Regions from separate parts of the Luteibacter sp. HAY1-4A genome, predicted to be linked through region 1. Evidence: predicted binding sites of a transcription regulator. Region 1 holds the regulator's gene; each other region holds the start of a gene.

Region 1 (10,065 bases):
AGGAAGAGGAGGCCGACCAGGTTGAGGACGGCCAGGGCGATCAACACGTATCCGACGGCGGCATTCATGGCGCGAAACTCCCTTGGGTCGCGGCACACGGTAACGCAATTCCAACCGAGGGAGCGACTCCCGTCACCGCCGCGTCCGCTTCATGCGCGGCAGAGCTTCTGTACGTCCACCAGCGCGATGAACCCGTCGTCGCGGGTGATCACGCCGCTAACGGGGTCGTCGCGGCGTTCGGCGCGGCCGGGAGGCGGCGGGGCAACGTCGTCCGCGTCGAAGGTGAGCATGTCGCCAATGACGTCGATGCGCATGCCCACGATGCTGCCGCCATCGTCGAACACGATGACGCGGCGCGCATCCTCCGAGTCCTCGTCGATGGCCGTGTCCAGTCCGAACCGCCGGCGGCCGTCGAGCACCGGTACGATCTGCCCGCGCAGGTTCACGATGCCGAGCACGTCCTCGGGCGCGCCCGGGACCGGGGTGATGTCGCCGGGGCGGATCACTTCGCGCACACTGCCCAGCGACACCGCGTAACGCTGTCCTTTCAGGGAAAAACCGAGCCAGGCGCCCTGCCCGTCGTGTTGGGATGGGGTCATGGGCCCAGCTCCTTTTCCAGCCATTCGATCAACGCCGTGGTGTCGACCACGCCGCACTTGGGTTCGGGGGACATGCCCGCCAGCCACGGACGCGTCGCAGCGCCTAGGCGCCACTGGATCGCATCCGGCAGGAGTTCCACCGGTTCTTCATCCACCACGCAGGCCAGCGCCCAGGTTCGGTCGCGCAGGATCACCAGCGTCATGACCGCGGAACCGCTGAGGTCCGGCGAGAGGATCGCGGCAAGATCCACGACACGGGCTTCCCCGCTGGGATGTCGCCAGCGGCCCAGGCAGATGGGATTGCTGGAACGCGGCGACGTCAACGGAGGCATCGGTATCACGTGCGTCACGTCGGCCATCGGCACGGCCAGCTTCACCCCTGCCGCCACGCACAGCAGATAACGACATGCCGAGTCGCGCGTCGGCGCCGGCGTCGGCATGATGCGCCAAGGCTCGAAAGCGACGACGGTCACTTCCGCAGCCGGCACCTTCGCAGGCGCGACCGCCGGTGTCAGCAGTTCGGCCAGGTAATCCGCGACGATCTGTTCGGCGTCTTGCATGGCACGCATCACGCCGCCGCGTCCGTGACCGCCGCAGCGGGCAGCGCCAGCAGTTCGTCCAGCAACTGGCGATACGCCAGCCCGCCGCGGCGCGCGGCGGGCCAGGAAGCGAGCGGAACGCCCGCCGCGCTTGCCTCGCGAATCTGGGTGTCCGTGGGAATGACCGCCTGGCTCACGTCGTCGCCGTACTGCTCGCGCAGCTGCGCCAGGCAGGCACGCGACGCATGCGTGCGCGCGTCGTACAGCGTCGGCACGATCGTGCGAGGCAAGGGCTTGCCGCGCGACCGCTCGATCATCGACAGGCTGCGCAGCATGCGCTCGAGCCCGGCGAGGGCCAGCGCTTCCGTCTGCGTGGGCACCAGCAGGCGATCGCTCGCCGCCAAGGCATTGACCATCAGCACGCCGAGCGTCGGCGGACAGTCGAGCAGCACATGGTCGAAATCGGGGGCGAGTTCGGCCAGCGCCTGGCTGAGCACCAGGCCCATGCCCGGACGCGTGCCCAGCTGGCGATCGAGCGTGATCATGGCGGCCGATGCCGGCAGTACGCTGAGGCGATCCCATTGCGTCGCGTGCACGAGCGTGCGTACGGGCAACGGATTGCCGCCGACGCCGAAAAGATCGTAAACGCTGCCGTGCGCACCGCCCTCGACGCCGACATAGCCGGACAACGAGGCGTGCGGGTCCATGTCGACCAGCAGCGTGCGCCGGCCCGCTTCGGCAAGCAGGCTGCCGAGCGCCACCGTGGTCGTGGTCTTGCCGACGCCGCCCTTCTGGTTGGAAACCGCCCATACGCGCATCAGTGGGCCTCCGCGGCGGGAGCGAAGCGTGCCGCGCCGGCCGTGGGCGCGGCGAGGCCGTCGGTCGCAGGCGCCGCGGCATCCGGCGCAGCCGGCTTCGCCGCGAGGTCGACGCGATCGGCGTCACTGTAGAAGCGTGCAGGCGCGGCCTTGTCGCTCATCACCACGATGAGCACCCGCCGATTGCGATTGCGCCCGTCTTCCGTGGCGTTGTTCGCGGTGGGGCGGAATTCGCCCCAGCCGATGATGCCGACGCGATGCGGATCGACGCCACTGAGAGTAAGCAAACGCGCGACGGTAGCCGCACGCGCCGCCGACAGTTCCCAGTTGGAGGGGAACGTGGCGGTGGCGATGGGCGTGTTGTCCGTATACCCCTCGATGCGCATCGCATTCGGGAACGGCGCCAGGATGCCGGCGAGCTTGCGCAGCACGTCTTCCGCCGGCCCCTGCAGCCTGGCGACGCCGACCGGGAACAGGATGTCCGTGCGCACCTCGATCTCGAGCCAGTCGCGCGTCTGCCGCACACTTACGAGGCTCTTGTCGATCAGCGGCTTCATCGCCCGCTGCACTTCGTCGGATATCTGGCTGAGGCTCGCATCCTCCGTCTTGCCGATGGAGGTATTCGCCGCCGGCGCCGTGTTGACGCTGGAGCTTTCCTGCCGCACCGGTGCCGCGCCTTCATGTCCGGGCAGCGGCAGGTTGCGCGGCGGGATCGGCACGTCGATCTTCGCGATGGGTGCGGCCGTGGGCGCGCGCGACTGGTTCGGCAACGGTACCTGCGCGGCGGGCGTCGCCTCGCGGATCGGTTCGATCACCTTGCCGGTGCCATTGAAGGCTTCGTTGATGGACTGGGCCATCACGCGGAACTTGGTTTCGTTGACCGCGGACACCGCATACATCACCACGAACAACGCGAGCAGCAGCGTGATGAGGTCCCCATAGGGGATCGCCCAGCGCTCGTGGTTGATGTGCTCCTCTTGGTGACGGCGCTTCACGACAGGAATCCCTGCAACTTGCTCTCGATGTGCCGCGGGTTGTCGCCCTGGGCGATGGAGACCAGGCCCTCGACGAGGATCTCGCGCATCTGCGAACGACGGCGTGCGAGCCCCTTGAGACGAGAGGCCATCGGCAGGGCCAGCAGGTTTGCCAGGCCGATGCCGTAGATGGTGGCGACGAACGCCGCCGCGATGCCGTGGCCGAGCTTGCTCGGCTCAGCCAGGTTCTGCATGACCGACATCAGGCCCATGACGGCGCCGATGATGCCCATGGTGGGTGAATAGGCACCCGCGTTCTCGAAAACCTTGGCCGCCTCGATGTCGGTATGTTCGCGTGCGAACACCTCCACTTCGAGCACGGAGCGCATGGCGTCCGGTTCGGTGCCGTCCACGAGCAGCTGCAACCCCTTGCGAATGAAGGGATCGGTTTCGCGCTCGATGGCGGGCTCCAGGCCCAGCAGGCCCGTGCGCCGGGAAATTTCGCTCCAGCCGACGATGCGGCTGACGAGGTCTTCGGACTCGATATCCGGCGGGCGGTACACCCAGGGCAGCATGCTCCAGGCGCGCTTGAGCACCGCGCCCGGTGTCTGCACGAGCAGCGCCGCGAAAGTACCGACGAAAACGATGATGAACGCGGCCGGATTCCACAAGGCGTCGAGGCTCGACCCCTTGAGGATGGTGCCCAGGATGATGACCACGAAGGCCAGGATCGTGCCGACGACGCTCACGATATCCATATCAGACAGCCATCCTCAGTGTGGGCAGGACCTGGTCGCCATCGTCGGCAAGACCCGCGAGGTCGAGCACGAGGGAGATGCGGCCGTCGCCGGTGATGGTGGCGCCGGCCACGCCCGGCACGTCCTTGAGGAACGGACCGAGGGGCTTGGCCATGACGTCTTCGCGCCCGAGCACTTCGTCAACGAGGCAACCGAGCGTCTGGTGGCCGATCTGCACCACGACGACGTGGCCGCCCTTCCCCGCCGCACCGGCCCAGCGGCCGAGATCGGCGAGCGGCAGCGCACGGTGGCGATGCGACGCGACGATGCGGCCGTCCAGTTCCTGGATCTGGCCGGGCACGAGCTCGAAGACCTCGGCCACGTTCGACAGCGGCAGCGAAAGAAGACGATTGCCCACGCGCACCATCAGCACGCGCAGGATGGCCAGCGTGAGCGGCACGGACAGCCGCACCGTGCTGCCGTGGCCCACGCGCGAGTCGATCGACAACGTGCCGCCGAGTTCGACGATCTTGGTCTTGACCACGTCCATGCCGACGCCACGGCCGGAGATATCCGAGACCTGGCTGGCGGTGGAAAAGCCCGGGCGGAACACGATCTCGTAGCACTCGCGCTCGTCGAGACGGGCAGCCTGTTCCTCGTCCATCAGGCCCTTTTCGACGGCCTTGCGGCGCAGGACCTCCGGATCCATGCCCTTGCCGTCGTCGGTTACCGTGATGACGATGCGGTCGCCGAACTGGCCAGCGGCCAGCCGTACCGTGCCGCCGCGCGGCTTGCCTTCGCGGGCGCGCACGTCTGGCATTTCGATGCCGTGGTCCACGGCATTGCGCAACAGGTGCACCAGCGGATCGGCGAGAGCCTCCACCACGGTGCGATCGATATCGGTGTCCTCGCCTTCCGTGACCAGCTCGATCTCCTTGCCGAGCTGCCGCGCCAGGTCGCGGACGATGCGGGGGAACCGCGAGAACAGCTTGCCCACCGGCTGCATGCGCATGCGCAACACGGCGTTCTGCAAGTCTTCGGCGACGCGTTCGAGTTCGCCGATGGCACGTTCCATCGGATCGTTGGTGCCGCGCGGCGCGAGGCTGGTGAGGCGGTTGCGCACCAGCACGAGCTCGCCTGCCGCATCGACGAGACCGTCGAGGCGATGGGTGTCGACGCGAACGGTGGTGTCGGCCGTAGAGGCCTGCCGTTTCTCGGTCGCCGGAGCGGGCGCGGCCTTAGGCGCGGGAGCCGCCTGCGGAGCCGGAGCCACCGGAGGCGGCGCGGCGACGGCCGCTTCCGCCGTGGCGGCGACGGCGGCCGCACCCGGCGCGGCGGTGCCGTGCAGGCTGTCGAGCAGCGCTTCGAACTCGTCGTCGCTGATGCCGTTGGGGTCTGCCGCGACCGGTGCCGGCGTGGCAGCCACGACCGGCGCCATGGTCTCGGATGCATCCGGCTCGGCCCCGGGTGCCCCGGTACCGTAGAGGGAATCGAGCAGCGCCTCGAACTCGTCGTCGGAAATGGTGCCCGACGAAGCAGGCGCGGGCTCGCGCTCACTGCGCGCGGCGTCGAGCATCGCCTCGAATTCGTCTTCGATGGGATCGTACGGGCGCGACGGCACGGTGCCGGCGGCGGGCGCGGCCACCGGTGCGGTGAGCGCCACCGGAGGCGCCGATACGGCGCGGCCCGGAATGAGCAGGCGATCGAGCAGCGAACGCGGCGCGGCATCGATCGGCATGCCGCCGTCGGCGGCACGCATCATGTCGTTGAGAAGGTCGAGCGACTCCAGCAAGGCGTCCATGAAGCCCGCGTTGAGCACGATGGCTCCGTTGCGCGCCTCGTTCAGGAGATCCTCGGCGCGGTGGCAGAGCTCCACCATCGGATTGAGGCCGAGGAAGCCCGCACCGCCCTTCACGGTGTGGAACGCGCGGAATACCGCGTTCAGCAGTTCGGCGTCTTCCGGCGAAGACTCGAGGTCCACGAGCTGCTCGCCCAGGCTCTCGAGCAGTTCCCGCGCCTCGATCAGGAAGACGTTGAGCAGCTCGTTGTCCAGCTCCACGCTCATAGGGCGCTCAGAAGCCGAATTCGCTGAGGAGGCGATCCACTTCGTCCTGGCTGACCTTGTCGGCGGCCGGCGCCGACCCGCCCGCGAGCGAGCCGGTGAGGCGCACGAGTTCCACCAGCGAGGACTCGACCTTGGCCATGAAGGCCTCCACCTGGGCCACGCGCTGGCCGGAGAGGTCTTGCCACGACTGGGCTTCGACCATCTCGCCGAAGCCGATGTCGCAGCTTTGCGCGAAGTCGCCCACGCGCACGGCGAGCGCCGTGGCATTGGTGGCGAAGGCCGGATCGGCCTGGTCGAGCACCAGCACTTCATCGGCCTGGCGGGCGAGCGCCTGGGCCTGAGGACGCAGCTTTTCGCTGAAGTCGAGTGTGCGATGGGCCGCCTGCGAACTCATTTCAAGCACGTCGCGCAGGTGCTTGCGCGCATCGCTCATGTTGCCCGGCACGCCGTCGTGGGAAATGTCGGCCGCGAGGCGGCGGGCCGACTCGTGCAGGTCGCGCGCGAGGTGGCCGAGCGCCAGGAACAGGTGTTGTTCGCGCGTGCGCAGGAGGTTGTCCAGCGCTTGCTCGAAGGCGGCCGGATCGTCGGCGCCAAGCAGCTCGCGCAGTTCGGGTGCCACGTCGTGGCCGGTGGAAAGCATGGTGTTCATCGTCGTTCCTTAGCCCGCGGCCGCAGCGAGTCGTTCGAAGATCTTGTCGAGTTTTTCCTTCAGCGTGACCGCGGTGAACGGCTTGACGACATAGCCGTTCACGCCGCTCTGCGCGGCGGCGATGATCTGGTCGCGGTTGTTTTCCGCGGTGACCATCAGCACCGGCAGCGACTTCAGGGCCGCGTCGGCGCGAATGGCGCGGAGCAGGTCGATGCCGGTCATGTTCGGCATGTTCCAGTCCGTGACCACGAGGTCGATCGGCTGCGCGCGCAGCAGTGCCAATGCGGCGTTGCCGTCCTCGGCCTCCTGGATCAGGGTGTTGGTGAAACCCAGTTCCACCAGGAGGTTCCTGACGATGCGTCGCATGGTGGAGAAATCGTCCACCACGAGGATCTTCATGTTCTTGTCCAAAACTTATCTCCGCCTTGCTACTGCGCGTTCGTCAATGCTTGTCTTTCCAACCCGACATGCGTGCACGGAGGCGAATGAGGGCCTGGCCGTGGATCTGGCACACCCGCGACTCGCTCACACCCAGCACCGCACCGATTTCCTTCAGGTTGAGTTCTTCATCGTAGTACAGCGACATGACCAGCTTTTCGCGCTCGGGCAGCCCGTCGATCGACTGCGCCAGGGCGTCCCGCAGGCCTTCCTGCTCGAACATGCCTTCCGGACCCGTCGCGTCCGGATCGGCTACGTCGATCGCCGCGCCCTCGTCGCCTTCCGGCGCCGTCAGGCTCAACAACCGCGCGCTCGCCGCGTCCGCCAGGATCTGGTTGTATTCCATGGCGTCGATGCCCAGCCGCTTCATCACCTCGGCGTCTTCGGCGTCGCCACCCGTCTCGTTTTCGATCTGCCGCGTCACCTCCGCCACCTCGCGCAACTTCCGGTGGACGGAGCGCGGGGTCCAGTCCGTCTTGCGCAGTTCGTCCAGCATGGCGCCACGTATGCGGATACCCGCATAGGTTTCGAAGCTGGCCGCGCGAGTCGGCGAGTAATTTCTTGCGGCCTCGAGCAGTCCGATCATTCCGGCCTGCATGAGGTCGTTCGCATCCACGCTTGGCGGCAGCCTGCCCATCAGGTGATAGGCGATACGGCGCACCAGCGGCGCGTGGGTCTTTACCAGTTGATCCGCCGGGATACGCGTGATTTCCAGATATTCGGTCGCGACGCTCACAGTGGCAGCCCTCCTCCCAAGTGGGACCGCTCGGCGAAAAAGCCGATGCGACCCTGTGCCCGGGGTTCGGGTTCACCCCATGTATCGACCGACCTGGCCAGATTCTTGAATCCGACCGCGGACCGGCTGCTCGGCCATGCGTCGACCACGGCCGACTGGCGGCGGATGGCCTGGCGCAGGTATTCGTCGTGCGGAACCATGCCCATGAAATCCAGGGACACGTCGAGGAAGCGATTGGTCACCCGGGACAGCTTCTCGAACAGCTGGCGGCCCTCCTGGGCGTGGCGGACCATGTTCGCCACGATGCGGAAGCGGTTGACGTCGAACTCGCGGCTCATGACCTTGATCAGCGCGTAGGCGTCGGTGAGCGACGCGGGTTCGTCGCAGACCACCACCACCACCTCGTCCGAGGCCGCCGCGAACATCGACACGCTGTCGGAGATGCCGGCGGCGGTATCGACGATCAGGTACTCCGGAGCCAGCGGGTATTCGTCGAACGCCCGGATGACCGCGGCGTGCTCGATGTTCGGCAGCTGCGCCATGCGCCGCGTGCCGGACGTGGCCGGGATCACCTTCAGGCCGTGAGCGGCTTCGAGGATCAGATCCTCGATGCGGCAGTCGCCTTCCAGCATGTGGCCCAGGTGGCGCGTGGGCTGCAGGCCGAGCAGGACGTCGATGTTCGCCATGGCGAGGTCCGCGTCCAGGAGGAGGACGTCACGGCCACCCATCGCGAGCGCCATGCCGAGGTTGACCGCCACCGTGGTCTTGCCGACGCCGCCCTTGCCGCCCGCGATCGCGATGCTGCGGGTGGGACGACGGTCGGCGAGCCAGTTGAGGCCGGCGGCCTGGGTGGAATCGACGTGTGTGCTCATGAAGGAAGTCACTGCCCGTATGTGTTCTGTCTGTGTTCCGTGGGGCCGTCAGGCCAGTGCGGCGGTCGCCGTGCCGAAACGTTCGGCCAGCAAGGCGTCGTCGGGTTCTTCGTTGTGCTGCTTCAGCAGCTGGGCCGCGAAACAGACCAGCTTGCGCGCGTCCGCCGAGGCGATGTCCTCGGGCACGCGCTGCCCGTCCGTCGTGTAGTCCAGCGGCATGCTGTGGCGGATCAGGGCCGAGAGTGCACCACCAATCAACGGCGCCTCGTCGAGCTTGGTGAGGATGGCGCTCTGCGGTGCCAGCGGCGCGTAGGCGCGAATGGCACTGTCGATGGCCTGCGCCTGCGCATTGGCCGCCAGCACAAGGCATACGCGCACGTCGGACGTAGCGCGCAGGGTTTCGAATTGCTGCTGCAGCTTGGGATCGTTGCCGGCCAGGCCGGCGGTATCAACGAGCACGGTGTGCCGGCCGCGCAACTGGAGCAGCACGTTGCGCAGGCTGGTGGCGTCGTGGGCATTGAACACGCGCACGCCAAGCAGGCGGCCGTAATGTTCGAGCTGGGCACCGGCGCCGATGCGGTACTGGTCGGCGCTGATCAGCGCAACGTTCGATGCGCCATGGCGCAGCACGGCGCGCGCGGCGAGCTTGGCGATCGTGGTGGTCTTGCCGACGCCGGTGGTGCCGACAAGCGCCGTGACGCCGCCACCCACCGTGTCGAAGTTGCGGCCGCTCGTGCGGATGTTGCGCGAGAGCAGGCCCAGCGGCAGGTAACGCGCCTGGTCGGGGGTCATGCCGGGCGGCAGCTCGGCGCAGAGCGCGCGGGCCACGTCGCCGTCGATGCCGAGGCGGGTCATCTCGCGCAGTACGCGGGCACGCAGCGGCTGCTCGCGATCCATCTGGTTCCACGCGAGCGTGGAGAGCTGCACCTCGAGCATCTCGCGCAGGTTGTTGATTTCGGCGCGCACGCCGTTCACGGCGGCGTCGTTGTTCGGCACCACGGTGGCGGCACGCACCACGTCGGCGACGCTGGCGGCCAGCGCCGCGCTCGACTGTCGCTGCGGCGCGTTGCCGTTGGCAGGGGCACCCGACTTCGCAGCGCGCTCGACGGCGGCGGCCGTCGCGGCACGAGCCTGGTCGATGCGCGCGGCACGCCCGGCCTCGTCGAGGACGGCGCGCATCGGCGGTTCTTCGCGCTTGGGCTGGTCGAAGCCGAAACCTGCTTCACGCACCAGAGCCTCGTCGTAATCGAGCGCGGCGATGATCTCGATGCCGTCGTCCAGCCGGCGGGTGGAGAGGATCACGGCGTCCGGACCCTGCTCGTCCCTTACCTGGCGCATGGCCTGGCGCATGTCCGGCGCAACGAATCGCTTGATTTTCATCGTTTCTATCCTTCCCTCATCCTGGCGTCCTCATCCCGGAACGCCGCTTGCCTGTTTTTGGTTCGCGCCCAATCGCGCGTCGTCTCTTTGCTTACCGTCCGAGGGCCGTCACCAGCTTGACGCGTCGGTTGTCCGGAACCTCGTTGTACGCAAGTACATGCAGGTTTTGGGCCACATGCCGTGTGAAGCGTGAAAGCCACGGACGAAGCGCCGGCGACACCAGCAACACGGCCGGTTCGCCAGCTGCTTCCTGGCGAC
Region 2 (10,065 bases), on a different contig from region 1:
GAAACGTCACTGAGGTCGGTGGCCGTGGCGGTCTCCGGATCGTAGGCGGGCAGGATGCGGGCCGGCACGTACTTGCAGTCGCTGATCTGCCGCACGCGGTTGCGCAGGTACAGGGCCCGGGCCTGGGCGGGAATATCGGTGGAGGGATAGTGCAGGCCGAGATACGCCTCCAGATCGCCACGGCGCGCCTCGCCGAGGATCTCGCCATGCCAGTCGCGGTCGAAGCGATAGACCATGACGCGGTCGTAACCCAGCAGGTTGCGGATGGTGTGTGCGGTGCGGGCGCTGGCCCGTTCCGCACTGGCATCGCTTTCCATGAGCCGCGCTAGTTCGCGCGCCACCTTCGCCGGATCTTCGTCGAAATGAAGGTCGCGCCGTTCGATCTCGATCATCCAGCGCGTGTCGTACGCGTGTACCGCTGCGTACCAGGTGCCGGCATGGCGCGCTTGCGGAAGGACGACGGGTACCCATGCGCTATGGGCCGGCCGCTCGTCGCCGAGGAGACCGGTCGGAAGTTCCACCACTTCGTGCAGGGGCGCGTCGAGCGCCGCTTCCACATCGACGCCGGTGACCTCGCCGATGTTTTCACTGGCCTGGAGGATCGTCTTCGTGGCGGCATCGACCACGAGCAGCACGCCGTGCGGCTGGACGGAACCTGGAATGTGGATCGGCTCGCGATCGCAGAGCGTGAGGTCGGGAAGCTCAGACATGCGCGGCATCGTCCTGTAGCGTCTGTTGGTAACGTGCGAACATGCGCCGCGCGCCCTCGATGGCTGCCTGGATCGCGGACGGTTCGGCCAGTGCGCGGTCAAGCAACGACTGGAAGCGTCGCCAGGGCCCGGTGGCTTGCTCTCCCACACCGTAGAACCGGTGGGGCAGGGCGGGAAACTTACGGCGAAGCAGCTTTACGATGAAGCGCCCGCCCAGCGCGGAACCCTCGATCACGTACAACTGCCCCCAGGCCTCGGGTGCCAGCACGTCGCCGCTATCCAGCCCGCGCTCGCGAGCCATGGACGCGTCGGGGTGTGGTTTCGTCGCGGGTGAGACTCCCATCGCCGCGAGGTCGCATGCCAGTGCTTCCGCGCGGGAGGCGTATGGCCATCCGTGCCGGACGCGAAGTGCTTCGATGTCGCCGGTGCGCTCGGCTTCCCACGCGCTCAGCAGACGCCACTGCGCCGCCAGAAGCCCGCGGTATCCGTTTTCGTCCAACTCTCCGGCCAGCAACCGCGCCATGAGCGGCGAGGCCTCGGCCGCATCGTGCGCGGCACGCGTGGATTCGCGGAGGGCGACATGGGCGATCGGGCCGAACGCGCAGGCGCCCTCCACTCAGAGCACCTGGGTGGCCTTGAGCACGACCACCAGCATGACGCCGGCGACGATGGCGAGCGCCATCAGGCGCACGCGGGAGGCGGTGCGCTGTGCCGGGGGCCGGTAGTCCGGCTGCCGATGCAGGCGCAGTTCTTCCTGGAAGCGCACGGCCGGCTCGATGCCGATGTCTTTCAACAGCCCTCGCGCCCTCGGGAAATCGTCGGCGCTCTTCACCCATACCTGCGGCCACGAATCGCGGTCGTTGCTGCGCTCCGAATAGCTGAAGCGCTGGTACGTGGGCCGATTCCAGCTCGAGCGGTTGGTGACCGTCGTCTCGATGCCGTGCTCGGTGAGCAAGGCGACGATCCGGTCGATGTTGTCCTGGCGGGGCGAGGTATAGATCTGGCGCATGCCGCCGATTCTACGGGAATCGGCCCGTCCCGGTGGCCGGCACGCGCAACGCACCCTTCACGTCGTCCAGATGGCCGTCGTTCGGCAATGGCTGCAGGCCCAGCAGGTGGGCAAGGAGCGGATAGATGTCCACGTTCGGGAACGGTGCGATGCGGACCCCGCTCGCGATGTCCGGACCGTGCGCGACGAACAGGGCGCGCATGCTGGGATCGAGGTTGTCGTAGCCGTGCTCGCCGCGAGACATGGGGTCCTTCCGTTTTGCCAGCACCTCGTGGCTGGTGATGGCCCACCCCGTCTCGGCAAGGCAGAGATAAGCGGGTACGCGCGGGTTCGTGCCGTAATCCAGGCGGGCCGGAAGGTCTTCCTTGCGATAGCACCGCATGTGCGCATGCGGGCCGAGCAGGCGCGCCACCGCGTGCGACGCGTCCACGCCCTGCTTCGCATTGAACGTGGCCATGACGCCATAGGACACCGCGTCCAGCGACGCCAGATCGGTTTCCTCGTCGGCGAACACGATGTTGCCGCGGGGCACGTCGGCCATGCCGTGGTCGGACACGACGACCAGGTTAGTGGTGTCGTACAACCCCCGGCGGCGCAGTTCCGCAACGAGGTAGCCCAGTGCGTCGTCGACCGTGCGCAGAGCGTCGTTCACCTGCGCCGAGTCGGGTCCGAACTCGTGACCTGCGTGGTCGACATCGTCGAAGTAGAGCGTGTCGAACGCGGGCTTCGTGCCCGGTTCGTCGATCCACGACATCAGCTTGTCGACGCGTTGCCGCGCCGTCAGCGAGTCGTCGAAGGGGATCCAGTGGTCCGGCCTCATTCCGTGAATTTCCGCTTCCGTGCCCGGCCAGAACATCGTGGCGGTGCGCAGGCCGTGCTTCTGGGCCGTGACCCAGATCGGTTCGGCTTCCGACCACCAGCGGCCGTCGCTCGTGGCGTCGCGGTTCGCGAGGCTGAAGGTGTCCAGCTTCCTGTCCCACATCGTGTTGTTGACGATGCCGTGGTGGTCGGGCACCAGGCCGGTCACCAGCGTGTAGTGGTTGGGGAAGGTCAATGACGGGAACGACGGCAGCATGTACGGCGCGCTGGCACCGTCGCGGACCAGGGCCACGAGATTCGGCGTGAGGCCGCGGTCGATGTAATCGGCCCGGAACGCGTCGATCGAGACGAGCAGCACGGCATGGCGAGCGGGCGAAGACGGCGGCTGCGCGGCGCAGCCGCACAGGAACAGCACGAGGAGCGTGAGTAGCGCGCTCCAGCGCGACAACATGGTGTTCATGGGAAAAGACGTAGGCTCTTGGGCAGACAACCCTTCCATGATGGACGAGTCCCATGACCAATTCATCACGTAAATTCCTGCTGGTCTTTCTGGCCGCTTCGCTGCCCGTCCTGGCCCTGGCCCAGAGCCAGCCCGCGAAGCCCGCGCCGCCGCCGCGCCCGAAGCCCATCGTCATCACCACGCCCAGCCCGAGCCAGCAGTGGCAGCGTCAGGTCGACCGGCAGCAATTGCAGGACCGGCAGAACCAGAACGCGTTGCGCGAGCAGCTGCGCCAGGGCAACCTCGACCGCCAGCGTACCAACGCCTCCGATCCCGCCCTGCGCGACCAGCTCGATGCGGCGGACCGCAGCCAGCAACAGCTGTACCGCGCCCGCCAGGACGCCGCGGCCCGGCGCTACCAGACCCTGCCGCAACCGGAAACGACGCGCAACGCGCCCGCCCGGTCCGGCACCGCTTCCCACTAGCCAAGGATCGGGGGTTACCTGTGGGAAGCGCGCTCGCGCGCGAACGAGTTTGCCGAAGCCTGCACCGATGCGCCCCACACTGGCGACGGGTCGCAGGCCGGGACCATAATCGGGGATTCCCTGGATCGACGGAGTTCCCCGATGACCGCTGTCACGCGCATCGACACCACCCGGACCGTTCGCGCACCGCGCGGCAGCGAACTTACGTGCCGTAGCTGGCTGACGGAAGCGCCGTTCCGCATGCTGCAGAACAACCTCGACCCCGAGGTGGCCGAGAACCCGGCGGAACTGGTGGTTTACGGTGGCATCGGCCGCGCGGCGCGCAATTGGGAATGCTTCGACGCCATTCTTCGCAGCCTGCGGGAACTGCGCGACGACCAGACGTTGCTCGTGCAATCGGGCAAGCCGGTGGGCGTTTTCCCGTCGCATCCCGACGCGCCGCGCGTGCTCATCGCCAATTCGAACCTCGTGCCGGCGTGGGCGAACTGGGAGCACTTCAACGAACTCGATCGCAAGGGCCTGATGATGTACGGCCAGATGACGGCGGGTTCGTGGATCTACATCGGTTCGCAGGGCATCGTGCAGGGCACGTACGAAACCTTCGTGGAAATGGGGCGGCAGCACTACGGCGGCAGCCTTGCCGGGCGCTGGATCCTCACGGCCGGACTCGGCGGCATGGGCGGCGCACAACCCCTGGCGGCCAGCCTGGCCGGCGCATCGTCGCTGACGATCGAATGCCAGCAGAGCCGCATCGATTTCCGTCTGAAGACGCGCTACGTGGACGAGCAGGCGGCCGACCTCGACGACGCCCTGGCGCGCCTCGAGAGATATGGTAAGGAAGGGCGCGCCGTGTCGGTGGCGCTGTTGGGCAATGCCGCGGACATCCTTCCGGAACTCGTGCGTCGCGGCGTCCGTCCCGACGCGGTGACGGACCAGACCAGCGCGCACGACCCCGTGAACGGTTATCTCCCGTCGGGTTGGACGGTGGAGGAATGGTTCGAGCGCCGTAAGTCCGACCCCGCGGGAACCGCCCGCGCGGCCAAGGCCTCCATGCGCCGGCATGTGGAAGCCATGCTCGCGTTCCACGCGATGGGCGTTCCCACCTTCGACTACGGCAACAACATCCGCCAGATGGCCAAGGACGAGGGGCTGGCCGAGGCGTTCGCCTTCCCTGGCTTCGTCCCCGCCTTCGTGCGGCCGCTCTTCTGCCGTGGTGTTGGCCCATTCCGCTGGGTGGCGCTGTCAGGCGACCCGGAAGACATCTACAAGACCGACGCCAAGGTGAAGGAGTTGATCCCCGACGATCCGCACCTGCACCGCTGGCTGGACATGGCCCGCGAGCGCATCAGTTTCCAGGGCCTGCCGGCCCGTATCTGCTGGGTCGGACTGGGACAGCGCCACCGCCTTGGCCTGGCGTTCAACGAGATGGTTCGCAACGGTGAACTGAAGGCGCCGGTGGTGATCGGCCGCGACCACCTCGATTCCGGCTCCGTGGCGAGCCCCAATCGCGAGACGGAGGCCATGCGCGACGGCAGCGACGCCGTGAGCGACTGGCCGCTGCTGAACGCCATGCTCAACGTGGCAGGTGGCGCCACCTGGGTCAGCCTGCACCATGGCGGCGGCGTCGGCATGGGCTACAGCCAACACAGCGGCGTGGTGATCGTGTGCGACGGTACCGAAGCTGCGGACAAGCGCATCGCACGGGTGTTGTGGAACGACCCCGGCACCGGCGTGATGCGTCACGCCGACGCGGGCTATCCGGAAGCCATCGCCTGCGCGAAGGAGCAGGGCCTCGACCTGCCGATGCTCGGCTGAACATATTGTGGGAGCCGCTTCAGCGGCGATGGGGCTTGAGACATGCTTGCCGCTGCCGCGGGATCGCCGGCGAAGCCGGCTCCCACAGATTCAGTCTTTCACCGCCCGTTGGCCCATGAAGCCACGTAGCGCTCCGGATAAAGGCGCTGCAACGCCAGCACCTTCGGCCGGTCGTTGACGGCGATGTACATGGAGTCCGGGTTCAGGCGCATGTAGTCCTGGTGGTAGCCCTCGGCCGGATAGAACGCCTTCAGCGGCGTGACCTCGGTGACGATCGGCGCCGGGAAGGCGTGGGCGGCCTTGAGCTGGGCCACGTAGGCCTCGGCCACCTTCTTCTGCTCCGGGTCGGCGTAGAAGATCGCGGACCGGTATTGCGTGCCGACGTCCGGCCCCTGCCGGTTCAGCAGCGTGGGGTCCTGCGCTACCGAGAAGAACACCTGCAGAAGCTGGCCGTAGGTGACCTGGGCGGGGTCGTAGACCACCCGCACGGATTCCGCGTGGCCAGTGTCCCCGTCGCTCACGTCGTCGTAGTTCGCATGCGCGGCGTCGCCGCCCGAGTAGCCCGAGCGCACGCTCTTCACGCCCCGCACGTGCTGGAACACACCCTGGACGCCCCAGAAGCAGCCCCCGGCGAAGACGGCCGTCGCGTCGCCGGTGCTGGCCGGCCGGGCGTCGACGACCGGTACGGGCACCTTCACGCCCTCCTCGCCGGCGGAAGCGGCGGAGCAGGCGGTGAGAGCAAGGAACAGGGAGGGAAGCAGGCGAAGGCGCATGGGGAAGCTCCTGGGAGTGGGCCTGCCAGATCAGACCGGCCGTTCCGGATTTTCCTGACAGGCCAACGGGCCGGTAGGGGAGGCTGGCCTTCACGTTTGCGGCGCCCCACTGCTAAAGGTCCGGTTGGCGGCGCCGATATCCCATCGGATGGGCAGGTGCGGTGGAGAGGGGACTGTGGCTTACGACCTGGTAGAGAGACGCGTGTTCGTTGCCGACCTGGCGGTCGGCATGTACGTGAGTCGACTCGATTGCGAGTGGTCGGATACCACGTTCCCGCTGCAGGGCGTGGCGATCACGAGCCAGGACGACATCGACAGGCTCGCCAGGTTCTGCAAGTACGTGTTCGTGGACCTGCACCGCCAGGTGACCCCCGAGCGCCCGGCCCTACGCCCGGCGCACGTGGCGGCACCCGTGCGTCCGGCACCGGCCCGCCCGGCAACGAACCCGCGGCTCGCGTCCCGCCACGTCTACCGGGACACCGTCCGTTTCGAGGACGAGGTGCCCTTGGCCCAGGAAGCGTTCGACAGCGTGGCACGCTTTGCCGAGCGGCTCGTGGACGACGTCCAGCACGGCCGGAGCATCGAGCCGAGCGCGGTGGAAGAAGCGGTGCGTCCGCTCGTCGCGAGCGTGCTCCGCAGCAGCGACGCCTTCGTGTGGATCGAGAGCCTCCGCCGTCGCGACAGCTACACCTACCAGCACGCCGTGGGCTGCAGCACGCTGGCCGCCGCGTTCGGCCGGCACATGGGCTTCGCCAGCGACGCCATCGTCAGCCTTGCCGCGGGAGGGCTGTTGATGGACGTGGGCAAGGCGCGGATTCCCGAGGAACTGCTCTCCCGCGCGGGCCCCCTCAACGACGACGAGTGGACGCTGGCGCGCCAGCATGTGGACGAGGGTGTGGCCATCCTCGATCACTCCGGCGTGACCGACAACGAGGTGCGCGACATGGTCCTCACCCATCACGAGCGCTTCGATGGCAGTGGCTATCCCGCCGGCCTGTTGGGCACCGAGATTCCCCTGCCCGGGCGCATGGCGGCCATCATCGACACCTACCACGCCATGTCGTCGCCCCGGCCCTACCGGCCGGCGGTGTCGCAGCATGTGGCCCTGCGCCAGCTGTACGCCGGACGCGAAGGCGCCTTCCAGGGAGAACTGGTCGAACAGTTCCAGGCGTGCCTGGGTGTATACCCCACCGGATCGCTCGTCGAACTCAATACGGGTGAAGTCGCCGTCGTGATGGTGCAGAATCATGCCCGGCGCCTGCAGCCGCGGGTGGCCGTTCTGACGCGTGCGGATAAGGGGCCGCGCGAGGATTTCCTCATCGTTGACTTGATGAACCAGGCGGACCCCGTCCGCCGCGAAATCCTGCGCACCCTGCCGGCAGGCAGTCATGGCATCGATCCCAGGGAGTTTTTCATTCAGTGAGCGAACGTGCCGACATCCTGCCAGCGGTGCAGATCATCCTAGACCGGGTCGTCCCGGATTCCGGCTGGCGTGCCGTGCTGGTCGTGCGGTTGCAGGGCATGCGCGAGGCGCAGCTGCGCTTCGGATACGAGTTCGGCAACCGGATCATGCTCGCGGCGCGGGAGCGCCTGGTGGAAGCCGTGCGCCACTTCGATACCGTCTTCGTCGCCGGCGACGACACCTTCGTGGTCGTGCTGCCGTCGGTTCGCAACCGCACGCATGCGCTGCTGGCCGCCACTCGTATCGTCGGTGCCTTCGACGCGCCCCTGCTGCGGGGCGACCGGCCCTGGCACGGCCGTCCCATCGTGGGCGTGGCAGTGCATCCCGAGCACGGCACCTCGGCGGAGCTGCTCTATCGCCGCGCGGAACTCGCGCACGACGAAGCCTTGCGCGTGGGCGAGTCGTTCGCGCTTTACCAGCCCGACGCCACGCCGGTGGAAATCCTCTACGGGGAGTTGCGCGAAGACATCGAGGCGAACCGCCTGCATGTGGCTTTCCAGCCGCTGCGCGACCTGCGATCCGGCGAGGTGGTGCGCGTGGAATCGCTTTCGCGCTGGACCACCACCGCCCAGGTTCACGTGGCGCCCGCCGACTTCATCCAGTTCGCCGAACGCAGCGACCTCATCGTGCCGCTGACGCGCTGGAGCCTCAACGCGTCCCTGCGCCACGCGGCCGCGCTGCATCGCGGCGGATGCCCATTGGACGTCGCCATCAACCTGTCGCCGCGCGTTTTTGCCGAGTCGGGGTTCGCCGAGCAGATGCTGGGCGCCATGGAGATCTGGGGCGTGCCGCCCACGGCGGTGATCGTGGAGATCACCGAAACCGCGCTGCTGACCGACCTGGACATGAGCGTGCGTGTGCTGCGCCATCTGCGCGATCGCGGTGTGCGCGTAGCGATCGACGACTTCGGCACCGGCTATGCCTCGTTCGCGTACCTGCGCCATTTCCCCGCGACGGAATTGAAGATCGATCGCAGCTTTGTCGATGCCATGAACACCGACAGCCGCACGGAGCTGCTGGTGCAGGCGATGATCGACGTGGCCCATCGCCTCGGCATGGAGGCTGTCGCGGAAGGCGTGGAGAACGAGGCGACGCTCCTGCGCCTGGTGGAGATGGACTGCGACCTCGTCCAGGGCTACCACATCGCCGAGCCGATGAAAGCCGAGGACTTCGTGTCCGAACGCATTGCGGCGGCGGCGCTGATCTAACCGGCTGGGCCTGTCCCCCGTAGGAGCCGCCATGGCGGCGAGGGAACCTCGCGATATCTCGCAAGCGTGCCTCGTCGCCATGGCGGCTCCTACAGATCGAGCGGGCTACCTGCTGCCGGCCAGCCCCCGGTAGCGCTTGTCCAGGGCCCGCACCGCCTCGTCCAGGGCCGCCTCGTCGCCATCATTGACGATCACATCGTCGGCCATGGACAAGCGGTGTTCCCGCGAGGTCTGGGCTGCGATCATCTTTGCCGCCAGGGCCGTGTCGATGCCGTCGCGCCACGTCAGGCGTTCGATGCGCACGGCCTCCGGGGCATCCACCACCAGCACGCGGTCCACCCACGCGTAATGCGCGCGGTTCTCCGCCAGCAGGGGAATCGACAGGATGCAGTAGGGGCCAGCGTCGGCTTCGACGGCGTTGCGCAGCCAGGTGCGGATGCGCGGATGGAGGATGCCTTCGAGCGTGGCACGGGCTGACGGATCCTCGAACACGCGCTTGCGCATGGCCGCGCGATCCAGCCGGCCTTCGCCGTCCAGGGCATCGGGACCGAAAGTGCGGGCCACTTCCGCCAGCGCCTCCGAGCCGGGCTCGACGACGGCGCGGGCCGCTACGTCGGCATCGTAGGCATGGATGCCCAGGGCCTCGAAGCGCCGCTCCACGGCGCTCTTGCCCGACGCGATGCCACCCGTGAGCGCGACGACGAAGCTCATTGCAATCCGGTGAACCGCACGTAGGCCGCCAACAGCCGGTCGCCGGCCAGGAACCATACCCAACCGGCTGCGGCGATATATGGACCGAAAGGAATCGGCACATCACGCTGGTGGTTCCGGAAAAGCATGAGGCCGCCGCCCACCAATGCGCCGATGAGGGACGACAGCATGATGACCGGCAGGAGGGAAACAGGCCCCATCCAGGCGCCGAGGGCGGCCAGCAGCTTGAAATCACCGTAGCCCATGCCTTCCTTGCCGGTAAGCAGCTTGAACAGCCAGTAGACGCTCCACAGGCTGAGGTAACCGATGAGCGCCGCAAGGATGGCCGACGAGGGCGCCACGGGCAGCGGCTGCCACGCCGGGATCAGCGACAGGCCCAGGCCGATCCAGAGGAGGGGGTAGTTGAGCTCGTCCGGCAGCAGCTGCGTGCGCGTGTCGATGCCGGAAAGGGCGATGAGGAAGAACGTGAAGACCAGCCCTGCGAGCGCAGCCGGCGTGGGTCCGAAGTGCCAGACGACCAGGGCGCTCGCCACGCCCGTGAACAGTTCCACCAGCGGATACTGGGCCGAGATCTTCGTGCCGCAGTACCGGCACCGTCCGCGCAGGAACAGCCAGCCGAGGACAGGGATATTGT
Region 3 (10,065 bases), on a different contig from region 1:
GGACATGAGAACCCCTGGATCTCAGATGGACGTCGCATCCGACGGTGGAAATTTCCCCGGCACCGCATAGCTGCGGTCGCGGACCTGGCCCGTTTCCAGCACTTCCTTCAGCCGGCGCAGGTTGGCCGCCACTTCCTTCGCCGCCGGCTTGCCGATCCAGGCCAGGAGCTTCAGGCCCGTGGACCCTAGCGGCGTATGCATCGCTTCGCGCACCACGGTTTCGCCGGTATCGGGGCCCGGTGCGAAATGTATGTCCCAGCGGACCCGGCGCGCCGGATGGGCAACGGTCTGGTAACGGATCAGGGTGTTCTCGACCTCTTCGGTCACCTCGATCGTCCAGCGGAAGGCTATCTTCAACGGGCCCTGGATCGTCCAGCGCGTGGTCGATGGATCGATCGACTCTACCGCCATGACGTCACCCAGGAAGCTAGGCAGGTTGTTGAAATCCCGATAGAACGCGTACACGGTCCGGACAGGCCGCCCGATCGTCACACTCGCTTCGATGATGTGGGGATCGTGGCATTCCACAGGAAGCAGCCTTCATCACCGGAACCGTTCCAGCACGACGATGTTGGCCGCATCGCGCGCCCGCGGGAAGTGAATTGATTGCAGGTGGGAAATGAGCGGGGCTCATTCCTCCGGTTCGACGAAGCGGAAAAAGGCCACCTGTTGGGTCAGCTCCCTCGCCCGCTCCAGCGACGCCCGGCTGGCCGCGCTCGCCTCTTCCGCCAACGCCGCGTTCTGCTGGGTCATCTCGTCGAGTGCGGATACCGACTGGACGACCTGGTCGACACCCGAAGCCTGTTCGCCCGACGCCGCGGCGATCTCCGCGACGATATCGGCGACGCGTGAGCTGCCGCTGTGGATCGCCTCCAGCGAGCGGCCGGTCGAGCGCACCAGCTCCGCGCCATGCGCGACGCTTTCGCCCGTATCGGTGGCGAGCTTGCGGATCTCGCGCGACGAGCTGGCGCTGCGCTGCGCGAGCTGGCGTACTTCGGCCGCCACGACCGCGAAACCCCTGCCCTGCTCGCCGGCACGTGCCGCCTCCACCGCCGCGTTGAGGGCCAGCAGATTCGTCTGGAACGCTATCTCGTCCATCAACGATGCAATACCGGAGATGCTGGTCGCGGCCTCCTGGATGCGCCGCATGCCATCTTCCGCGGAGTGCGCGATGTCCGCGGCCCGCTTCGCATCCTCGCGCAATGCCTTGGTCACGGCCTCGGCGGTGCGCGCGCCTTCGGAGTTCTGCCGTACCGACGCGGCCATCTGCTCCATCGACGCGGCCGTCTCCTCCAGCGCCGCCGCCTGCGATTGCGTCCGCTGCGACAGGTCGTCCACTCCGTGGGAAATCTCCGCTGCCGCCATGGACACACTTCGCGCACCTTCGCGGACCTGTTCGACCACCGTGGCGAGCGTGTCGTCCATGGTGGCCAGCGAACGCAAGGTGTCGCTCAGCTCGTCGTTGCCCACCACGCTGAGCGCATGCTTCAGGGTGCCCTGGCTGATATCGGCGGCGAGGCGGCTCGCGACCCGCAGGGGTGTCATCACGGCTCGGAACAGCAGCCATCCGGCCACGCACAGGATGACGAGGCCGGCAATGATGATCCCCAGGCTGATTTCAAAGGTGCGCGCATGGCGCGCTTCGGCAGCCTTGAACTGCTGCCCCGCGGTGCCTTCGACCAGTGTCACGTTGCGCAGGATGGCGGCGCTCTCGGCGTCGAAAGCGGCGGCCAGGCCATGCAGCGCAAGGTCGGTCGCTTCCTGGCGATGGCCGTCGCCCAGGATGGCGAGGGTCTTCGCGATCAACGGGGCCACGGCTGTCCGGGCACCTTCGAATTGCCGTGCCGCGTCGGTGCCTTCGGCCGACGCCATGCTGTCCGAACGGTACGCGGCCCAGCGCTTGTCGATATCGCGGTCCAGCGAGGCGATGAGACGTTTGGCGTCGTCGGCCGCGCCGGGCGTGCCGAACAACAGGGCCCGGCTTACCGCGCCCCGCTCGGTCGCGATCGCCGACCGTATGTGTCCCACCTGGGCCACGGGAAGCAGGTTCCGGTGGAACATCGCATCGAGATCGCCAAAGGTGAACGTAAGGGCCAACAGGCCCACGCCACCGAGTGCAAACGCAATGAGGAAACCGGCGCTCATCGCCGCGAAGATCTTGCGTCCCACCGTGAATCGCATCGTAGAGGCATCCGTGACAAGGTGATGCCGTATCGGCTTGTCTGCGCCGGTGTTTAGCCATAGCTGCTATGCGTATCTTGAATAGGCCAGCGAGAAGCTGCGGCGCAGCATGACAATCCCGACCCGCACCGCTTAGATTTGATTTGTCCAACAAATGGACTCATCGGGGCTCCGGAGCGCGAATGGCGAGCGATGAAGATCGAGAGACCGTCGTCGGCCCGGCATATGCCGATCCCATAGGCCGACGCCACTTCCTGCAGCTGATCGGCGGCCTTGCGGCATCGCTGCGTGGCTCGCCCTACCCAGGTTCGCCGAAAGCAAGCCCGTGCAGCGTCCGGTAGGCCCCCTACCTGCGACGTCGCCGAAGCACATGCTCTGGTACGGCACGCCGGCACAGGAAGCGAACCTGCTCCGCGAAGGCCTTCCCATCGGCAACGGCCGCCTCGGCGCGCTCGTAGGCGGCGATCCGGCGTCTACCTGCTTCTACCTCACCGACGCCTCGATGTGGCGTGGGAAACGCGACGTCACGCTCGGCGACGATGGCCAGTTCGACTACACCGCGGAGAACTTCGGCGCCCTGGTGATGCTGGCCAAGCTCCACCTGTCGATCGACGGGCACGAAGCGGCGCACATCACCGATTATCGGCGTGAGCTGAACCTGGACCGGGGCACCTTGCGCGTGACATACCGGAAGGATGGTGCCAGGTACGCATGGGAGATATTTGCCAGTCACCCGGACGACGCTATCGTCGTCCGCCTCTCGCAAACCGGTGGCGGCACCTTCGGCGGCTCCCTCGCGCTGCATGGCATGCATGGCGATACGCCGCAAGCGGAGGCCCTGCCGTGGTCCAAGCCCGCCGCTGCGAGCCGATTCCACGGCACGCTGGATAACAGCCTGAAGTACGCGACGAACGTCATGGCCGTCGCGGGGTCCGGCAGGATCGGTGCGGACGAGCGGGGTCTCCACTTTGTGGACTGTGACGCGCTCACGGTGATCGTCTGCGGTGGAACCAATTACACGCCCGATGGCGCCAAGAACTACATGGACCCGTCGATCGTTCCATTGCAGCTGTCGATCGCCAAATCGCTGGCGGCCGCCCGGCTGTCTCCGGACGTGCTGCTGCACACCCACGTGGCCGACTACCGCGCATTGTTCGATACCATGCGCGTCGACCTGGGCACTTCGCCAAAGGCACAGCGCGGCATGGATACGTGGGCGCGCCTCCAGGCCATGGCGGCACCCGGTTCCACCCCGGACCCGGAACTGGAAGCCACGTACCTCCAGTACGGCCGCTACCTGACCATCGCCGGTTCCCGCAACAGCCTGCCCACCGGGCTGCAGGGCCCGTGGATCGACAGCAACCTGTCGCCGTGGATGGCCGACTACCACAACGACATCAATATCCAGATGAACTACTGGCTGCCCGACCGCGCGGGGCTGCCGTCGTGCTTCGACCCATTCACCGAGTACTGCCTCAGCCAGGTGGATGCGTGGACCGAGATCACCCGGCAGCACTTCAACGACCCGCGCAGCGGCTACCGCAACAGCTCCGGCAAGATCGCGGGCTGGACCATCGGCATCTCCACCAACATCTACGGCAACGGCGGCTGGCGCTGGCACCCCGCCGGCAATGCCTGGTTGTGCAACAACCTGTGGCAGCACTATCAGTACAACCCGGACCGGGCGTACCTGGCGCGTATCTACCCGCTGCTGAAAGGCGCGTGCGAGTTCTGGGAATCCCGGCTGCTTACCGTGAGCGTGAAGGACCCGGCGACGGGCGATATGCGCGACGTGCTGATCGACGATGCCGACTGGTCGCCCGAGCAGGGTCCGACCGATGCGAAGGGCATTACCTATGCGCAGGAATGGGTATGGGACCTGTTCGAGAATTATCGCCAGGCCGGTGCACTGCTCGGTAAGGATGCCGAATATGCGGCGACGATAACGAAGCTCCAGGCGCGGCTCTACCTGCCACAGGTGAGCAGCAAGACCGGCTGGCTGGAAGAATGGATGACGCCGGACGATCTCGGCGAGAAAGAGCACCGGCACCTGTCGCCGCTGGTCGGCTTCTTCCCGGGCGATCGCATCCGGAAGGATGCCAGCCCACCTGCGCTGATCGACGCGGTGACCCGCCTGCTCGAGGCGCGAGGCACGGGCGGCTACGGCTGGGCATGTGCGTGGCGCGCGATGTGCTGGGCGCGACTTGGTAACGCCGAGAAGGCCTACCAGCTTATCCGCACCAACCTCACGCCATCGAAGAACCGGAGCAATGGCACGGCGCAGAACCTGTTCGACATGTACAGGCTGGACGACGGCACGGATGCCTTCCAGATCGATGCCAACTTCGGCACGCCGACCGCCATGCTCGAGATGCTGCTGTCGTCGCGGCCCGGCTTGATCGTGCTGTTGCCCGCGTTGCCCGAGGCATGGGCGGCCTCGGGGAGCGTGACGGGTATCGGGGCACGAGGCGGCTTCCGCGTCGACCTGGCCTGGAAGCACGGGAAGGTGACGTCGGTAACCGTGCACAGCGTGGGCGGCGAGCGGACGCGATTGAAATCCGGCGCGTGGGAGAAGGATCTTGTACTTCGCCCGGGTGAATCGGTGACCGTCGGTTGAACGGGCAGCGGCTATTTCCGCGCTGCCCCGAGTTTCCAGGCAATGACCAAAAGCGGTACCGCCAACGCAGTCCATGAGCCGATGCGCCACAGTGCGTTGTTACCCAACAGCGCCATGAACAGGCCCGCGAGCGTAAGGATGGCCAGCGCGACGGGCCAACGCCATACGCTGCCATGCGACCGGGAGAGGAGCCTCATGCCACCGCTCCTTCGCCACGCGGACGCTTGCGGCGCTCGCCCCAGAGATACAAACCGGTGAGCAGTACGGCGATCGTGACCAGGTCGAAGGCCGCCCAGAGCAGCTTCAACGGCAGCCCGCCGTAGTCGCCGAAGTGCAGCGGCCGCGACAGTTCCAGAGCGCGCAGGTACCACGGCAGGTCTTGCGCGTCGGTCACGTCACCCTGTTCCGCATCCACCAGTACCGGGGTCAGCAGGCGCGAGGTGAGCGGCGTGTTTCCCTGCATCCAGATCATGTAGTGGTGTGGGCTGCCATAAGCCGAATACGGAAAGGCGACGCTTTCCGGACTCGTGCCGGGCAACGCGCGCTGCGCCGCCGCCACCGCGGCGTCGAGCGGCACCAACGGCACGAGCATGGGCTTGCCGTGCCACGGTGCCAACATCTCCGCCAGGCGACCGGTGCGCCAGTAGGCGAACAGCGGATCGGCCAACGTGTTCACGACGCCGGTGACGCCGACGACGAGCGTCCATGCGAGAAGCACGATGCCGAGGAGATTGTGCAGGTCGAGCCACTTCGCCCGTTTCGAACGGTTCCGTCGGATCTCGCCGAATCCGGCCTTCTGCGTAAACGGACCGTAGATCAACATGCCCGACACAATGGACACGACGAAGCAAAGGCCCATGACGCCGAGCAGAAGCATGCCCGGCAGCCCGGCGAACAGCTCGCGATGCAAGGTGAGCAGCCATTGCGTGAACCGCGCGCGCGGCCGCGGTTCGTCGAGCACCGCAGCCGTGCGGGCGTCGATGGACAGCGCGTGGTAGCCGCTCAACGCCGAACGCGGCTCCTTTGCCATGTATACCATCACGGTATGCGGACCGCCCTGCTTCCACGACATCGCCTGGATGTATTCCTTCGGGTACCGCGACTGCGCGGAAGCGACGATATCCGTGAGCGGCGCGTCGGCGGTGCCGTCCGGCTGCGGAGAGGCCGTCACCGCGGGCGCGGCCCATGCATCGATCTCCTCATGGAACACGAGCGGCAGGCCGGTGATGCAAAGAAGCAGCAGGAACAGCGTGCATACCAGGCTGGTCCAGGTGTGCACACGCGACCACGAACGAAGGTTCCTCACCATGCGTATGCCACCGTCGCCATGACGTTGCGGCGCAGCCCCCAGCGGCATCCGATGGCCGCGCAGTACGACACGTAGCGCTTATCCAGCAGGTTCGCGGCGTTCACCGCGAGACGCCAGCCGTCGAGGTTCGCGTTCAGGCGTCCGAGGTCGTAACGCAGCATGGCGTCGACTGTCGTGTACGAAGGCATGGTTACCGTATTGGCCGTGGTGGCATACGCCTTTCCGGTCCAGCGCAGCCCGCCGCCGAAGCCGAGCCCCGCCAGCGACCCATCGCGCACGGTGTAGTCGAGCCAGGCGGACGCCTGGTGGGTGGGTATGTCGGCCTGGCGATTGCCCTGGATGGCGGTGGTCGCACGGGTGATCTCGTTGTCGAGGTAGCCGTACGACGCGCGCAGGTTCAAACCCTGCATCAAGCTCGCCGTGCCGGACAACTCGATGCCCCGCGAGCGAACCTCGCCCGTCTGGATGTTGAAGTTGACGTTGACCGGGTCTGCTGTCGACACGTTCTGCTGCGTGAGTTCGTACGCCGACAGCGCGAGGTACGCATCCACCCCGTGCGGCTGGTACTTGATACCGATTTCCTTCTGCCTGCCCGTGGTGGGCACGAAGGCCCGGCCATGGGCGTCGGTGCCCAAGGTTGGCTGGAACGAGGTGGAGTAGCTGGCATACGGTGCCAACCCGTTGTCGAACAGGTAGGTGACGCCGGCCCGCCACGTGGTCGCATGATCTGTCTGCTGCGTCCAGGTGTTCGCCACGTGGTTGTCGTTGTCGCTGCGCGAGGCGTCCCTCCGGGCACTCAGCAGCACCGACCAGCGATCGATGCGCATCTGGTCCTGCGCGTAAACGCCGAACTGGCTCTGCCCCTGGCTCGCGTCCTGGAACCGGGGCGGTATGACGATGGCCTGGCGGTAGTCCGGGTGCAGGATGTCCAGCGTGGGTGCACCGCCGAAGCGCGTGAAGTTGTCCCAGAGAATCCGCTGCATGTCCGCACCGAGCAGCACCGTATGCGCCACCGGTCCGGTATCGAAGCGCCCTTCCAGCTGGTTGTCGAGGTTGAGCGTGCGCAGGCGTTCGTCAGACATGTAGGTCTGCCGGTTGAGGGTGCGCAGGTCGGATTGCAGGTTGAGTCCCTGCACGGATTCGTAGTTGGTGGTGTTGCGCGCCACGCGGAAGTTCTGGCGGAAACGCCATGTCTCGCCGAACACGTGCTCGAATTCGTACCCGAGCTGGTACTGCGTGCGCTTGAACGACTCGAAGCCGGTGTCGCCGGTGTAGAAATCGCGCGGGATGCGGCCGTTGGGATTGGGCAGCAACGTTCCCTGGTATGGCAGGATCGACCACACGCCGCCGTTCGGGTCGTGCAGGTAGCTGGCCAGGATCGTGAGCCGTGTCCGGTCGTCGGGCTTCCAGGTAAGCGCGGGAGCGATCGCCACGCGCCGCTCCTTCGTATGCTTCGCGTCCAGGTCGGTGTCCCTGACGACACCGGTGAGCCGGTACGACCAGTTGCCGCTGTTTCCCAGAGGGCCGCCGAAGTCGGCGTTCACCTGCCGACGTGACTGCGTGCCGACCTGCAACTGCACTTCATGCAGCGGCACATCGGTAGGACGCTTGCTGACCACGTCGATGATGCCACCCGGCGACGCCTGGCCGTAAAGTACCGAGGCAGGGCCTTCCAGCACGACCGCGCGTTTCATGAGGTAGGGCTCCACTTTCGGCACGGCCCACGTGCCCGCGAGCAGTTTCAGGCCATCCAGGTACTGGTCGAGCGCGAAGCCGCGCGCACTGATGCTGTCCAGGCGGTCGTCGTTGTCGTCGCTGATGGTTACGCCGGGCGCGTAACGCAGTACGGCGCGCAATGTCTGCGCCTGCTGCGCATCGATCTGCTCCCGGCTGATCACCGAGATGGTCTGCGGCAGTTCGATCAACGGGATGTCCGTCTTCGCGCCAGTGGACGCACGGTGCGCAACGTAGCTGCCTGTGCTCGCCACGACACGCGTCGCGTCCAGCGTGACGGAACGTCGCGTTTCCGTCGGCTCGGAAGGCTGCGGCGCCACGCCTGAGGAAACGATGTCGGCACGGTGCAGCACATAACCGCCGCCCGGCTGGGCGACCGCTTCCAGGCCCGTTCCGTGGAGCAGCGTGCGAAGCGCCTCGTCCGTGCCCATCGCCCCCTCGACACCGGCGCTGCGCAGGTTGCGTGTCAGGTCGCCCGTGTACGACAACAGTACCCCCGCCTGCCGGCCGAACCGGTTCAACGTCTGGTCGAGCGGACCCGCGGGCACGGTCCAGGTCGGCGCCGCGGCAGCTTCCTGCGCCCAGGCCCGGGTGGCCAGCGGAAGGGCAGCGGCAAGCGCGCCGAGGCACAGGGAAGCGATGGCGCGGGCGAGCGGCGAAGGTCGCGGGGTGGAACGGTGTGTCATGGGGATTCCGGGGAACGTCGAAGACGGTTGCCTTCTATGTCACGCGAGAATCGAAAACAGACCACTCCGGTGTGGGCGACAGCTCAGGTGGCGCGAGGAACGACGCGCACCCAATAGCGCGTCCGGTACTCGATGGCCACCGGCAGGCTCTTGCCGAGGATGGCGAGCACGCGATCGGTGTCGGCCAGGGGATAGGTACCGGATACCCGCAGGCCGACGACAGCGGGATCGCAGACCACATGGCCGGAACGGTAACGGGCCAGTTCCGTCACGAAGTCGCCCAGCGGCATGTCGTGCACCACCAGCATGCCGTCCAGCCAGGCGGCATCGTTCTCGTCGGCCGGAACGAGGGGCGATACCTCCGACCCGGTGAAACGTACCTGCTGCCCCGCAAGGACGATCCGCTGCCCGGCCGCATCGCGCGGACTGACTTCCACCGACCCGGCATACACGGACAGGCGCGTGGTGTCATCGTCGAGGCGCACGCCGAAGCGTGTTCCGAGCGGGCGCAACCGGCCCTGCCCCGTTTCGACCGTGAACGGACGGGTGTCGCCCGGCGGGTGGCCGGTGGTCACCATGACCTCGCCCCGCAATACGCGCAGCGTGCGCTGGCCGCTGTCGAAGCGGACGTCCACGGCGCTGTCGGTATTAAGCACGACCCGCGTGCTGTCGGGAAGCACGACGGTGCGGCGCTCGCCCGGCCCGGTGCGTTCGTCTGCGACCCACGCCTGCCATGGCACGCGGCTCCCGGCGATCCATCCCGCGCCGCCGAGGACGGCGAGCAGGCCCATCGTCTTCAACGCGCGCCGGCGGCCTTGGGATTCCGGCGCGGCGAGCACCGCATGGGCCAGCGGCGCGGGAACGCCTTGCAGGCGGTCATTCGTCGCCTCGATGCGTTGCCATGCACGCAGGTGATCCGGATGCGCATGTAGCCAGCGCTGCCATGCTTCGCGCGTGGCGGCGTCCGCTCCTTCCGACTGCAATTCCACCATCCATTCCACGGCCTGCCGGGCAATGGCCGGCGCGATGCGCGTGGTCGCTTCGGAGGCGGCGTCGGACACCACGGCGTCAGTCTTCAGGGAAGTAACACTGCTGGCCGGCGCGCACGATGTAGCGCTTGACCGTCGTTATGGACACGCGCAGTTCGGCGGCAATGGCGGCATGGCCCAGGCCGTCGAGTTGGCTCAGCAGGAAGGCGCGACGTACAGCACGAGGCAAGCCGTCCAGGCGCCGGGCGATCTCGAGGAGCGTCTCGAGCACCATGGCCTGCATTTCCGGCGAAGGCACCGAGGAATCAGGCAACGCACCAAGCGTTTCCAACCAGGCACGCTCGACATCCTGGCGACGATAATGATTGGCCAGTACCCGCTGCGCGATGGTGGTCAGGAAGGCTCGCGGCTCGCGAATGGCGATCGCGTCGGGCTTCGAGAGGATCTTGACGAACGTGTCCTGCGCCAGATCGTCGGCATGCGCCCCGCCGCCCAACCGCCGGCGCATCCAACCGAGCAACCACCCGTGGTGGTCGCTGTAGAGATCGT

Evidence for each region. Region 1 encodes FliA, which starts transcription of late flagellar genes. Its sites were predicted from a motif close to TAAAGTTTNNCNNNCNNNGGCCGATAA; they were not measured.
Region 2: ACPYOD_RS08935 (HD-GYP domain-containing protein) is a predicted target of FliA. The motif match lies at 6,164-6,190, and genes of this name have one in related genera.
Region 3: ACPYOD_RS01965 (methyl-accepting chemotaxis protein) is a predicted target of FliA. The motif match lies at 2,211-2,237, and genes of this name have one in related genera.

Annotation. Positions count from the first base shown of each region.
Region 1 covers NZ_JBNDHZ010000010.1:28,850-38,914, forward strand. The annotation lists gene ACPYOD_RS04865 (DUF2802 domain-containing protein) at 1-68, opposite strand, end outside; gene ACPYOD_RS04870 (chemotaxis protein CheW) at 150-599, opposite strand; gene ACPYOD_RS04875 (chemotaxis protein CheW) at 596-1,168, opposite strand; gene ACPYOD_RS04880 (ParA family protein) at 1,168-1,956, opposite strand; gene motD (flagellar motor protein MotD) at 1,956-2,951, opposite strand; gene ACPYOD_RS04890 (flagellar motor protein) at 2,948-3,688, opposite strand; gene ACPYOD_RS04895 (chemotaxis protein CheA) at 3,690-5,732, opposite strand; gene ACPYOD_RS04900 (protein phosphatase CheZ) at 5,740-6,381, opposite strand; gene cheY (chemotaxis response regulator CheY) at 6,391-6,792, opposite strand; gene ACPYOD_RS04910 (RNA polymerase sigma factor FliA) at 6,824-7,555, opposite strand; gene ACPYOD_RS04915 (P-loop NTPase) at 7,552-8,427, opposite strand; gene flhF (flagellar biosynthesis GTPase FlhF) at 8,476-9,807, opposite strand; gene flhA (flagellar biosynthesis protein FlhA) at 9,899-10,065, opposite strand, start outside.
Region 2 covers NZ_JBNDHZ010000020.1:63,175-73,239, forward strand. The annotation lists gene ACPYOD_RS08900 (GAF domain-containing protein) at 1-710, opposite strand, end outside; gene ACPYOD_RS08905 (biliverdin-producing heme oxygenase) at 703-1,326, opposite strand; gene ACPYOD_RS08910 (putative signal transducing protein) at 1,327-1,719, opposite strand; gene ACPYOD_RS08915 (alkaline phosphatase family protein) at 1,730-2,998, opposite strand; gene ACPYOD_RS08920 (hypothetical protein) at 3,052-3,462, shown strand; gene hutU (urocanate hydratase) at 3,604-5,277, shown strand; gene msrA (peptide-methionine (S)-S-oxide reductase MsrA) at 5,376-6,050, opposite strand; gene ACPYOD_RS08935 (HD-GYP domain-containing protein) at 6,226-7,473, shown strand; gene ACPYOD_RS08940 (putative bifunctional diguanylate cyclase/phosphodiesterase) at 7,470-8,720, shown strand; gene coaE (dephospho-CoA kinase) at 8,826-9,431, opposite strand; gene ACPYOD_RS08950 (prepilin peptidase) at 9,428-10,065, opposite strand, start outside.
Region 3 covers NZ_JBNDHZ010000004.1:8,244-18,308, reverse strand. The annotation lists gene ACPYOD_RS01975 ((2Fe-2S)-binding protein) at 1-6, opposite strand, end outside; gene ACPYOD_RS01970 (SRPBCC family protein) at 22-528, opposite strand; gene ACPYOD_RS01965 (methyl-accepting chemotaxis protein) at 631-2,181, opposite strand; gene ACPYOD_RS01960 (glycosyl hydrolase family 95 catalytic domain-containing protein) at 2,507-4,798, shown strand; gene ACPYOD_RS01955 (hypothetical protein) at 4,810-4,995, opposite strand; gene ACPYOD_RS01950 (PepSY-associated TM helix domain-containing protein) at 4,992-6,107, opposite strand; gene ACPYOD_RS01945 (TonB-dependent siderophore receptor) at 6,101-8,527, opposite strand; gene ACPYOD_RS01940 (FecR domain-containing protein) at 8,611-9,588, opposite strand; gene ACPYOD_RS01935 (sigma-70 family RNA polymerase sigma factor) at 9,596-10,065, opposite strand, start outside.